4 regions of the Paenibacillus sp. AK121 genome follow, and region 1 is predicted to be linked to each of the others. Evidence: riboswitches for the same ligand, from Rfam matches in the RefSeq annotation. Region 1 holds a riboswitch; each other region holds the start of a gene.
The links. Region 1 has a riboswitch for cyclic di-AMP ahead of KSP24_RS22750 (resuscitation-promoting factor). Riboswitches for the same ligand answer to the same signal wherever they lie in the genome.

Region 1 (3,209 bases):
GCATCCGCAGGATGCCATTACAATGCAGGAGGGTGATTTAGAATGGATTGCATCGTTATGCAGTCATAAAAAGGTTGTAGCGATCGGAGAGATCGGTCTGGATTATTATTGGGATACATCACCAAAGGATGTGCAGCAGCGGGTACTTCGAAATCAAATTGGCCTGGCACGTGAGCTCAACATGCCAATTGTTATCCATAACCGGGATGCACATGAAGATATTGTGAGGATTTTACGTGAGGAAAAGGCGGGCGAGATTGGCGGAGTCATGCACTCCTTTTCTGGGAGTTGGGAGACAGCTAAAATGGTGCTGGATATGGGTTTCCACCTTTCCTTCGGCGGGCCCATAACGTTCAAAAATGCCAAGCAGCCAAAAGAGGTGCTGGCCCAGGTACCGTTGGACCGTCTGCTTATTGAAACGGACGCGCCTTACTTGACGCCTCATCCGTTTCGTGGGAAGCGAAATGAGTCGGCACATGTGAGATTGGTGGCAGAGGCAGCTGCCCAAATTAAGGGAATTACGGTGGAGGAATTGGTATCCATTACGACCCAAAATGCCTTGGAACGATTTGACATTCAGTGAAAAAGCGAAGAAATCAATCAAAATAAAGAGATAGACGGAGCTAATTATGATTTTGTTGCAGGAAACTCAAGAATATTACAATTTTTTAACCGAATATTTTGAGAAATGTACTTGAAACCTGCTTTACAACATGCATGGAAACAGGATATCATCTTTTCAGTGAATTGTTGTTGAGTGTAAACATCAACAAATCATTTCATGAACCAGTCTCGCTGAGTCCCTTTTACAGGGAACGGGGGAACCGATATGGCTTACAGTACGTCCGGTGTATGTGCAAGAGATAATATCTCTCAGTAGCCGGCTCGACCGAAATTCATTTCCCGGATGGGATTGAACAGGTAGAGAAGCCGTATTTCGATTTCTTTCTGGGTCTTCGGGGTGAATGTGAAGGCGACCGCCATGAGCGGTTGACCTAAGCTAGGGCGACTCTCTACGTCCGAACCCGACAGCTAACCCCGTAAGCGTAACAAGAGAGAAGCCATCTCGTGCATAAGTTTTCCCGCATATTCACACATGTCGGAAGCCACGAAAGAGCTCTCTAGTCTCTTTCTTTGGCTTTTTTTGTTGTGAATAAAAGAAAATCTGTCATCATACTGTGGTTAAACAGGGGAGGACAGCATGCCGCGAAGACGGGTACATGGTGCAGGACAGTCGCAGTACGGGCTTGTCTTGTAGAAAATCTGTTATAGTCACGTCAACGATCAACTATGTCTTACTCCAGACGGCGGGCTATGTAAGGAGGACGGAGGAAATGGGCATTTTCCGAAAAGAGGAGACCCATGAGTCACGCTCATCCAGCATGTCTTACGTATTACGTTGGAAGCAAGAGAATGTGCGCCAGGCTGCTTTGGTTGCTATTTTTCTAATCGCACTAACGATTATGATTTCAATTCTGATGTACACGCAATCTAAAAAACAAGTCTTTTTTGTCATCGATGGTAAGGCATCTGCGGTAGAAACCCGGGAATCCAAGCTCCAAGATTTGCTCAATGAGCATTCTATTTCACTTCAGCCGCATGATACAATTTCCATGCCGCTAAACGGAGCAGTACAAGATGGGGATCGCGTAGTCATTAAACGTGCCAATCAGGTTAAAGTATCCTCAGGCAATGAGACGAAAAAGCTGTACACAACAGAAAATACAGTAGAGGGTGCCATTCGCACTTCGGGCTATAAATTATCATCAACGGATAAAGTTTACCCTGCGTTGGATGCCTCTGTTTCAGCTAACATGGACATAAAAATCGTCCGTGTGAAGAAACAGCAGGTCGAACAGAAAAAACAAGTGCCTTATCAGGTCATCAAAACGGCAGATCCAAGTCTCTATAAAGGCGATAATCGAGTCATTCAAAGTGGCAAATCGGGTGTGGTAGTCCAGCATGTTCAAAAGGTATACCATGATGGGAAATTGGTGTCCAAACAGCTGGTCAACAAGGAAGTCGCACAAAATCGTGTGGATAAGGTAATTGCGGTAGGAACGAAGAAAAAACCGGTCGTTCTAGCTGCTTCCATCGGCCCTAAAGATGCGGTTAAGGCTACAAAGGTTAGTTCGGGCAGTGCTGTCCGTAAAGCAGGTATTAATTTTAATTATAAAAAAGTTTTACAAAATGTCTCCATGACGGCGTACTCTGCCCAGGAGCCAGGTATCGGTACACGTACCGCCTCCGGCACGCGTGTCACGGAAGGACGCACCATCGCTGTCGATCCGAATGTAATTCCCATCGGCTGGTGGGTGTATATTGAAGGGGTAGGCTTCCGCCGTGCGGAGGATACCGGTGGCGCGATTAAAGGCCACAAAATCGATGTGTATTATGAGAGTTTAAGCCGGGCTAACCAATTTGGTCGTAAGCACGGTAAAACCGTATATGTTATCGGACCTGTAAAGCCGGAAATCAACTAAAACAGGTTGTGTATGTTGAGGACAATGCGATAGTATTAACAACATAGTTATACCATGCTAAGAAGAGGATATCCTCTTCTTATTTTGTTTTCAAAAGCAGGGAAAGATAATATATGTTGCTGTGTAGCAGTGGAGGGAAACGAAGATGATCAAGGAAGTGATCGTGGTGGAAGGCCGGGATGATACGGTAGCCATTCGCCGTGCTGTCGAAGCAGATACGATAGAAACTGGCGGTTCAGCCATTAATAAAATGACGCTGCGGAAAATTGCATTGGCACAGGAACGGCGGGGGGTCATTATTTTAACTGATCCCGATCATGCAGGGGAGCGTATCCGTAAAATTATCGCCTCTAAGGTCCCCGGCTGCAAGCAGGCATTTATACCTGAGGCAGAGGCGACGCGCAAAGGGGATATTGGCGTGGAGAATGCCTCCCCGGAAGCCATCAGACATGCTCTCGCACGGGTACATACGACAGTGGAAGGCGCCGAACCGCTGATTGAGATGGCGGACCTGATTGACGCTGGACTTATTACCCACCCCAATGCTGCTGCACGCCGTATGGCCTTGGGGAATGTACTGGGTATTGGCTATTGTAACGGAAAGCAGCTACATAAGCGGCTCTCTGTATTTCAGATCAGTCGTGAGGAATTTGCCAGCGCGCTGGCACAAATCGAAAGTGAAGGATTGTGATATCCGTATGACAGGGATTCAAGATATAGCAACAC
Region 2 (3,209 bases), on a different contig from region 1:
TTTTATCGCTTATATATGTTATATAAAGTTACATTAAAAAAATTATAATATTATTGTTTACAAATTGTTGCTGAGAGAGTATAATAAATCTGTTGCCTCAATACATTATGACATGCGGTCGTGGTGGAATGGCAGACACGCTATCTTGAGGGGGTAGTGGGCGTACGCCCGTGGAGGTTCGAGTCCTCTCGACCGCATTATGTGCAATACCCAGTTGAAAAAGCATCCTGACACGTTTTACGTGAAGGGGTGCTTTTTTCGTTAAATATTTTTCGTTATATCATTCTGTTACAGAAGCGGTCATATGGACAGCGGACCGCTCGTTAACTGTAATGAAGAAAGATGTCAGTTTTTCCGCAAAAGCTTCTCAATATCTCCTATAAGCTTATCTGGAGTGGTTTGCGGCGCATAACGCTTAAATACGTTACCTTCTCGTGTAATTAAGAATTTAGTAAAATTCCATTTGATCGCTTTGGAGCCTAATACTCCTGGAGCGGTGTGGGTCAGGTAGTGAAATAGAGGATGTGCCTGATCACCGTTGACATCTGTCTTGGCGAACATGGGGAAGGTCACACCGTAATTGATTTGGCAAAACTCGGAGATCTCCTCGCTGGAGCCCGGCTCTTGTTTGGCGAACTGGTTGCTGGGAAATCCCAAAATTTCGAGCCCCTGTTCATGATACTGGTCATATAGCTCTTGTAGCGCCTTGTACTGGGGGGTTAACCCACATTTGCTGGCAGTATTCACGATAAGTAGAACTTTCCCTTCGTATGTGGATAACGGAATTTGTACCCCTTGTAGGGTCTGTGCATCATATTTATATACGGTCAAGATATCCCTCCTCATTCAATATTCTGCAATTAAATTGTAAGCAACTCAACAAGGGGTTGCAAGTCCGGAAGAGTATACGGGCATTGGACCATTGTAAAATCGTCTTTTGTTCAAAACGGTAAATCGCACCTCAAATGGAGCTAATTGAGGTGTTTCTTCTCATAAAAACGGGTTCAATCGGTAATTATCTGGCACGTATAGCGTATTTTCTTTCCTTTTTGCAAATAAGGAGTAACTAAGCCATACACTACGCCAATATTGACATGCCTTTCATTTTCAAAAAGGGGTGAAATACAGAGTTTTAAAGAGATACGAGAAGCATAGCTGCCTTGTAAGCGTTATTCTTAATCTCCTATGCTCTAAAGGGTGGTTTATAGCCCCGCCGTTGAGCTTTACAGTCTTCCTTGCACGGGTGTATGATTCAAGACGTAATTTCAAATTAACACCAATGAAGCAACAACGAATTGTCTAAAGCGCTGAATTTTGCAGTTGCAAAAGCGGGGGAACCAACGAGTATGTACGGTTTTGCAAGCCGTGTGTGTCTCATGGGGTGAATTTTCCGGCCAAGTGCCGTAAATAGGGCGACTCTCACGTCCGAATCCGACAGCTAACCTCGTAAGCGTACAGGGAGAGGCAACAAACCGCCGTGTGCAACCATGGTTTATTTTATCATGGAATGTATGAAGCCGGAGGAAGCCTTTTTCCTTCGGCTTCTTTTTGTTGTCTTTTTATACCGGGAGAGGAGCTACTGATGGAAGGTCGGTTAATTATTGTCACTGCACCGAATGAAGCGGGCAGAAGTTTTGTGAAATTGCTTATGTTCAAAAAATTGGCGTTTGCAGTTCTCACAAATAGCACTCAGGAGGAACGACAGCTCAAAAAAATGGGTGTGGAGCACATTGTGCGCATCAATACCATGCAAGCGGGAAAATGGAATTTTCCTAGTAAAGAAATTGGGAGTGTGTATTTGTTCGAAAACAGCTTGAATTTGACTTGCCGTTTCCTGCAAATATGTCGGCCACTAACATCAGAATCGATCTATGTTATTACGCACGGCTGTAATCCGCAAGGAATTTATCGGGGATTGGGAGCGGACCATGTGATCTACACATTGAACGGAGAGGTGGGTTTCCTGCTGAACGGATAAGCACTTATAACATAGCTGGTTTATGATTTTATGATGGAATCAAAAGGACAATCTGAGGAGCGATACGGAGGATAGGAACATGATGGATTTATACATGCTGCTCGTAATGGCTGTGAGTTATGGAGTGATATTACTGTTTATACGCTGGTGTGATGCGCAGACCTCAAAAGGAGGGCGAAGAGGATGATCGTTGTGCTAGGGCTCACGGTTATTGTGTTCGTGTATTTAATCTACGCACTCCTGAATCCTGAAAAGTTCTAGTCAACTATAGGATCGAGCAGGCGGGAACAGCAGATCAAGAATGAAGCATCAGAGGGGCAGATTTTCGCAAACGTGTGCACTCAATGGATGGTCTGAAGCAGGTCTGTTGTTCCAAATGCAGGAGCATTTTAAGGAGGAATAGAGGATGGAGCTACTGCAAATTGGAATTGTGATCGTCATATTGCTGCTCTTGGTAAAGCCGGTGGGCACCTATATGTATCACGTATTCTCGAATGAACCGAATCGGACGGATCGGATTTTTAGTGGAACGGAAAAGCTGATTTATAGGGTTGTAGGCTTGAAGAAACAGGACAGCATGCGTTGGACCACGTATGCTATGAGTTTCATTGCAACCAATGTGGTGCTTGTGGGGATCAGCTACCTGCTATTGCGCTTGCAGGCTATACTCCCAGGCAATCCGGTTGGAAACAGTAATATGGAAGCATCATTGGCCTTTAATACGGTAATCAGCTTTATGACCAATACGAATCTCCAACATTATAGCGGTGAGAGCGGGCTTACGTATCTGACACAGATGGCGTTCGTCACGATGATGATGTTTACTTCGGCTGCTTCGGGGTTTTCGGTTGCTGCGGCTTTTATGAGGGGATTGACGCGGCGCGGTGAAGGGCTGGGTAATTTTTTTCAAGATTTTATTAAAGCCAACATACGGATTTTCCTGCCGCTTGCCTTTATACTTACGCTGGTGCTGGTGGGACTAAAAGTACCACAGACGCTACAGCCTACAGCGGATATTACGACTTTAAGCGGTACACAGCAGCAGATTGCTATGGGACCTATTGCCTCATTGGAATCCATCAAGCATTTGGGCACGAACGGGGGCGGTTTTGCGGGAGCTAATTCTGCTCATCCTTTTGAGAATCCAAGTCCTTGGACGAACGTACTGGAAATTTTAGCAATGTGGGTAATGCCGGCTTCGCTGCCGTATACTTTTGGATTGTTTGCCCGT
Region 3 (3,209 bases), on a different contig from region 1:
CGAGGCAAAGCAATGCGTCATGTCATTTTACCGCAAGCATTTAAATCTATATTGCCTGCTATTGGTAATGAGTTCATTACGATCATTAAAGAATCATCAATTATTTCGACCATTGGGATGGTGGATATTATGTATCAAGCCCAGGTCATTAAGAATATTACCTACGAAGGCTTGAGTCCGTTCGTAATCGCAGCCGCTATTTATTTTGTAATGACATTCAGCTTATCTAAGCTGTTGGGTTTATGGGAAAGGAAGTTGAGAGCCAGTGATCACCGTTAAACAACTGCGTAAATCATTCGGTAAGAATGAAATTTTAAAAGGCATTGATATAGATATCGCCAAAGGTGAAGTAGTCGTCATTATCGGCCCGAGTGGTTCAGGAAAAAGTACGTTTTTGCGTTGTATGAATCTGTTGGAACAGCCAACAGAAGGGGAAATTTTGTTTGAGGGTGAGCCGATTACGGCCCGTGGTCATAATATTAATGCGACTCGGGAGAAGATGGGGATGGTTTTCCAGCATTTTAATCTGTTTCCGCATAAAACAATACTGCAGAATCTGACGCTTGCACCAACGCAGGTGAAAAAGCAGTCGGGGAAAGAAGCGGAGAAAATTGCACTGGAGCTCCTGCGGACCGTGGGTCTTGAGGATAAGAAGAATACCTACCCAAACCAGTTATCTGGCGGTCAAAAACAACGTATTGCGATAGCACGTGCTTTGGCCATGCAGCCGCACGTAATGCTGTTCGATGAGCCTACTTCTGCCCTTGACCCTGAAATGGTTGGAGAGGTTCTGGACGTGATGAAGAAGCTCGCTGAGGGCGGCATGACGATGGTGATCGTGACGCATGAAATGGGCTTTGCCCGTGAGGTAGGGGATCGAATCATCTTTATGGACAACGGTCAAATTATAGAACAAGGTACGCCTGAGCAAGTATTCGGTACTCCAAGCCATGACCGTACCCGTGATTTTCTTGCTAAAGTGCTGTAAGAAAATGCTTTTATGAAATATTAACAAAGCTCTCTCGTGATGATGTTTCACGGAGGGCTTTTCTCTTTTTGTCACTATATCTCCATATTTTCGTAACAGAAAACGGATTCTTGATGACAAAATTGTAACGAGTATAGTATGATATTCAAGGTTACCAACATTTTCATGCAGATAAGGTTACAAAATTGTGATATTATGCAGTAAGCCAAAACTTACCGGGGCAGCAGTAATGATAATAAATACTCAGGTGCTGGGCTCAAACCATGGGAAGTGCGGGGGACGTAACAACGGCAATGATTCCAATGCATCATAGAGATGTTGTGGAATATGCCTAGGGGTGAATTGCACAAGCATAGGGCTTCTCCTGAGTCCGAATCCGACAGCTAACTTCGCAGGCATAACAGAGGAGGTACATATCTTTGAAACATTTAAAACATATTGGAAAAACTATGAAATTTACGGTGCTTGCTGCAGCTATTGCAGGGCTGGCACAGACAGCTGGAGTAGCAGATGCTGCTTCGCTTCACACTGCCAAAGAAGGCGATACCTTCTTTTTGCTTGCTCAACGTTATGGGGTATCAGTAGATGAGTTGACGAAGGCTAACCCGGATATTGCGTCCAACAACATATATGCAGGTCTGCAAATTAAAGTGCCAGACGAAAAAAGTGTAAAGGCGGCTTCGGATTCGAAGCCACAGCTTCTTACAGAGAAAGCACCAGCGAATGAGAAGCCAACAATTGAAGCATGGGGCAAAACATTTAAATACAGTAAAGTAGTTGATGTTAAAGCTACAGCATATTCTGCCGCAGCTGATGAAAATGGCAAATGGGGTGCGGTCGATTATTACGGCAATCCGCTTAAGCTAGGTACAATTGCGGTAGACCCGAAAGTCATTCCTATGGGAACAAAGGTGCTAGTTACAGGTTATTCCCATCCCGGATTGCCAGACCATTCTTTTGTGGCCGTTGCCCGTGATCAGGGCAGTGCTATTACCGGAAAGCGGATTGATATCTTTATCCCTGGCAATAAATCATTCGTGAACGACTTCGGCTTCCAGAATGTGAAACTGTACGTCATTGATAAATAGCATTGTGCTTATGTATGATTTAATTAAACATAATATAAGTTATGTAAACTTGATCTATCATACAACATATAACTGGGACAACTTTTTATTAGGCCCGGTTGTTTATCGCTAAAAAAGGCTGTCTTACAAGCAGAAGTATTCTGCTCGTTAAGGCAGCCTTTTTACGTTGTTGGTATATTTGAAGCTTAGACATACTGTTATTTTCGTTCCGATGTGTGAAGTAGCCGGGGGACAGTGACAAATTTGTAGCCCTTAGCTTTTAGAGAGTGGATTAGACCCGGCAAAGCTTGGACAGTGCCTTGCAAGTTGGAACTTTGACCTCCACCTGCATGCATTAAAATAATGGAGCCAGGTCCGGTAGCCGGGATCACGTTGCGCTGAATTTGTGTTTTGCTTAATCCCTTCCAGTCTAGAGAGTCCACATTCCAATTGACGATCATGTACCCATGACGACGTGCCCACTGGATTTGAGGCTCCGTGATTTCACCATAGGGTGGTCGTATCAATCTGGGCCGAAAACCTATACTGGCTTCTAAAATGCGTTCTGTTTTTGTAATCTGGTGGCGAAAACGTTCTGGTCTGGCCTTCCTGAAATCCGGATGAGTATAGGAATGGTTTCCTATAGCATGACCCTCACGGATGATACGGCGTATGATCCCCGGATGCTTTTCCGCACGGTGGCCGACGATAAAAAAGGTAGCTTTGATACCATTTGCGTGTAATACGTCCAAAACCTGCGGCGTATACCTTGAATCGGGCACATCATCAAAGGTTAAGGCAATTTGGCGGGTGTGCGGGCCGCACATTTTAAAAATGTCCGCATGCTTTTTTCGTAGCATCGCTAATGTTGGAGTAGCTCGATCTTTACTTTGATATACCGAAGTAGCGACAACAGCTTCCTTGGGATGGGGCGTTCCAATGTTGGAAGGCGTGTCCGCGTGAACGGGAAAACTTGAAAATGCTAGTAACAGTGCTAAACATGGCAACACTCCCCTGTACCGCATTTGTATTCCCCCTTTCCGTGCAGTGGTACCTAGTGGTGCTCTCAGCTATTATGTACCTGTCCTATTAAAATTATGCTGGTGATTGAGTGAAGCCCTACACGGCTGAAGAGAAGTACATCATGAAGCGGG
Region 4 (3,209 bases), on a different contig from region 1:
TATAGGACGAAGGGGCCGAAAAGCTTTGGGTAAACGAGCGAACATCCCCGTCTTCAAAAGTAAAAGCCAGCGTAAGTACCGAGGCGCCGATTTTCTTTTCGTCCACGGTATATTTTAATCCACCTTCCCCCTCAGTGGTCGCGAGCTTCAATTCAGATGGCTTAAAGCCAAAGCGTTTGATCCATATTGCTGCAGCCTGTTCCTTGGCTTCGAGCGTCATGTCACCCTCAGCTACACGTACAAGTCTGCTTCGTGCTTGTTCATCTGTAGAAACATCAGCCTGTGTGTAATTGGTGCTGGAGGTGATCCGTTTAAAGCTAACGACCTTCCCAGTGGATAAATCCACATGGATTTGCAGCTTGCCCTTCGCTGAGGAGTCAGGCAAATCAACCCGAAAGGTTTCATAAGGATAATTTTTTTTCCATGTACGATCGTACTCTTGAACCAATTTTTCTCTGGATAAATAACCGTACAAATCTGTTTCAGCCTGATAGGTTACGACGGGCTTCTCTGGCTGTGATTCCGTATAGCCCAGCTCGGAACGGGCAAAGTCCAGGGCGTGTATGACCGCTTCTTGTTTGCTGATGACCTTTGCATTCATCAATGATTCCGGACTTGGATTGCTAATTGAGGGAATAAGCAATTGAAAGATAAAAAAGCAAATCAGGCCAACCCCGCCCAGCAAGCCTAATTTTTTGAAGTTGGCCGTGAGCACGACCGGTTTCCCGATAGGATTCATGAGTTTCCTCCTTAATCTGTAAATAAGAACATCCATTAAAGATATCATACTGCACAGGTTCCCGCCAACAGACCAGCGATATTCATGAAAATAGAGTGAAAGCACTTTAAAGTTTTAATAAAATTAGATAAGCTGTGATTAATCGATGTCTATTCGCGAATTAAAGCCAATTTCACGTTTTTTCGGCGAAATCGGTTTTGTGATCTGGATAGAGAAGGATTATAATCTTGAGGCAATGCCTATGAAATATATGGGTAATGATATACATTTAAGCCGAATTTCTATGAGAAAACGGGGGAACCATGTTACTGGGGTGAATTTTACAGCCGATCCTGATGGACCGGAAGTGTAAATAGGGCATACTGTGCTGTCCGAATCCGTCAGCTAACCTCGTAGGCTGTGGGCAGGAACCAAGTCAGGCACTCGGTTTTCCGGTGTCTTTTTTTGTGTGTATAAAAGTGTTTGGATTGGTTAGACCGCTGCGGGTTCAGATTATTCTTCCAATTGCAGTTATCCCCGGATTTTTTTGATTGTATAAACCCTTTAATGGTTAAAATCCGGAGATAAAGGCAAACGCTTCGCTTCTTCAGAACAATTCTGCCCCCTTCGCTGCTGCTCGCCAATAGCACAGGGAGCCGAGTAGTGTTTGACATGCATTCTTCCTGTATTCAGGGAATGCTAATTATAGCTACTTAAGGTTTGGAAAATCAAAAAAATCAGGGGCAACGACGATCGGAAGATAAATGGAACGCGTAGCGGGCTTACACCGTATTAAGTCACTGTTTTTATAGTTTTAAGGATTAGGAGAGAAGTGATGAATAGATGAATCCCAATGCACGCTGGCTTCGGCTTTCTCCACCGCAGATATTCGTTGCAGGCTTTGCCATTATCATTCTAATAGGTAGTTTATTGTTAATGCTGCCCATCTCTAATACAACAGGAAAACCACTTGCGTTTATAGACGCTTTGTTTACTGCCGCATCCGCGACCTGTGTAACCGGACTTGTCGTTAAGGATACAGGGCTCTTTTTTACAACCTTTGGTCAAATCGTTATCGTTGCGCTGATCCAGATCGGTGGTCTTGGCTTTATGACCATGGCTACCTTGATCGCGCTGGTGTTCAAACGTCGCATTTCCTTGCGGGAGCGCCTTATTTTGCAAGAAGCGATGAATCAGACCTCTGTCGAAGGAATTGTTGGATTGATCCGCAAGGTGCTATGGTACTCGCTGATGATTGAGGGCGTATGTGCAGCTATTTTTTCGATTCGCTGGTCATTTGATATGCCTGTCGGCAGGGCGATTTATTTTGGAATTTGGCATGCCATTTCCATGTTTAATAATGCTGGTTTTGATTTATTCGGTGAATTTCGCAGCCTGACAGGTTATGTATATGATCCGATTGTTAATTTTACAGCCATGTTTCTCATTATTTCGGGTGGTATTGGTTTTGTAGTGATGTCAGACCTGGCAGATTATCGTAAGCGTAAGAGACTATCCTTACATACCAAGGTGGTACTCAGCATGACAGCTGCTCTGATTGTCGTCGGGACGCTCGTCATTTTTGTATTTGAGTTTACGAATCCAAAGACGCTTGGTTCGCTTGATTGGGGTGGTAAACTGCTGGGTTCTTTATTCCAGTCCGTTACTCCACGTACCGCAGGTGCCAACACGCTGGACATTGCAGGCTTGCGGCAGGCTACGCAGTTTTTTATCATCATACTTATGTTTATTGGAGCTTCGCCTGGCTCCACTGGGGGCGGGATTAAGACCACTACATTTGCCCTGCTCATTGGAGCGGTGTTTTCGATGCTGCGGGGACGGGAAGATATTGTGCTGTTTCGGTACCGACTTGCGCAGGCACGAATTTATAAGGCTTTGACCATTACCTTGCTGGGGCTGCTGTTCGTGATTGGGGTGACGATGATTCTGTCCGCAACCGAAGATCATCATTTTCTAATGATCTTGTTCGAGACAGTGTCTGCATTTGGTACAGTAGGGCTGTCTATGGGGCTTACACCTGATTTGTCAGTTGTAGGCAAGCTGGTGATTACTCTGACGATGTTTGCAGGCAGGCTGGGTCCACTCACGCTAGCTTATGCACTGGGACCGAAAAAGGGTAAGGAATTGTATCGTCATCCAGAAGGTAAAATAATTATAGGGTAAGGGAGTTTTCGAGTAGATATGAAAACGCAGCAGTTTGTAGTCATTGGCCTGGGACGGTTTGGCTCAAGCCTGGCTTTGCAATTGGTGGATATGGGGTGCGAGGTGCTGGGCATTGATCGGAATGAGGATGTTGTAGACAGTATGAGTGAGATCCTGACACATACTGTCGTGGCGGACGCTACAGATGAGGATGCGTTGCGGTCACTGGGCATCCGTAATTTCGATTGCGGCATTGTTGCAATTGGTGATGATATTCAGGTAAGCATCCTGACCGCCATTTTGCTGAAGGAGCTGGGTGTGAGAAAAG

Region 2: linked by a shared signal. The riboswitch ahead of KSP24_RS09005 (hypothetical protein) and the one ahead of KSP24_RS22750 (resuscitation-promoting factor) in region 1 are both predicted to bind cyclic di-AMP.
Region 3: linked by a shared signal. The riboswitch ahead of KSP24_RS23945 (3D domain-containing protein) and the one ahead of KSP24_RS22750 (resuscitation-promoting factor) in region 1 are both predicted to bind cyclic di-AMP.
Region 4: linked by a shared signal. The riboswitch ahead of KSP24_RS13500 (TrkH family potassium uptake protein) and the one ahead of KSP24_RS22750 (resuscitation-promoting factor) in region 1 are both predicted to bind cyclic di-AMP.

What each region holds. Positions count from the first base shown of each region.
Region 1 covers NZ_JAHPJM010000017.1:80,826-84,034, reverse strand. Annotated here, with positions in the region: gene KSP24_RS22755 (TatD family hydrolase) at 1-583, shown strand, start outside; cyclic di-AMP (ydaO/yuaA leader) riboswitch at 784-1,063, shown strand; gene KSP24_RS22750 (resuscitation-promoting factor) at 1,335-2,483, shown strand; gene rnmV (ribonuclease M5) at 2,629-3,174, shown strand; gene rsmA (16S rRNA (adenine(1518)-N(6)/adenine(1519)-N(6))-dimethyltransferase RsmA) at 3,182-3,209, shown strand, end outside.
Region 2 covers NZ_JAHPJM010000004.1:59,736-62,944, reverse strand. Annotated here, with positions in the region: tRNA gene KSP24_RS09015 (tRNA-Leu) at 115-197, shown strand; gene KSP24_RS09010 (glutathione peroxidase) at 346-831, opposite strand; cyclic di-AMP (ydaO/yuaA leader) riboswitch at 1,296-1,469, shown strand; gene KSP24_RS09005 (hypothetical protein) at 1,583-1,978, shown strand; gene kdpF (K(+)-transporting ATPase subunit F) at 2,162-2,239, shown strand; gene kdpA (potassium-transporting ATPase subunit KdpA) at 2,385-3,209, shown strand, end outside.
Region 3 covers NZ_JAHPJM010000021.1:11,167-14,375, reverse strand. Annotated here, with positions in the region: gene KSP24_RS23955 (ABC transporter substrate-binding protein/permease) at 1-279, shown strand, start outside; gene KSP24_RS23950 (amino acid ABC transporter ATP-binding protein) at 266-988, shown strand; cyclic di-AMP (ydaO/yuaA leader) riboswitch at 1,232-1,401, shown strand; gene KSP24_RS23945 (3D domain-containing protein) at 1,408-2,076, shown strand; gene KSP24_RS23940 (polysaccharide deacetylase family protein) at 2,274-3,080, opposite strand.
Region 4 covers NZ_JAHPJM010000006.1:225,987-229,195, reverse strand. Annotated here, with positions in the region: gene KSP24_RS13510 (CPBP family intramembrane glutamic endopeptidase) at 1-739, opposite strand, end outside; cyclic di-AMP (ydaO/yuaA leader) riboswitch at 1,001-1,153, shown strand; gene KSP24_RS13500 (TrkH family potassium uptake protein) at 1,562-2,902, shown strand; gene KSP24_RS13495 (potassium channel family protein) at 2,921-3,209, shown strand, end outside.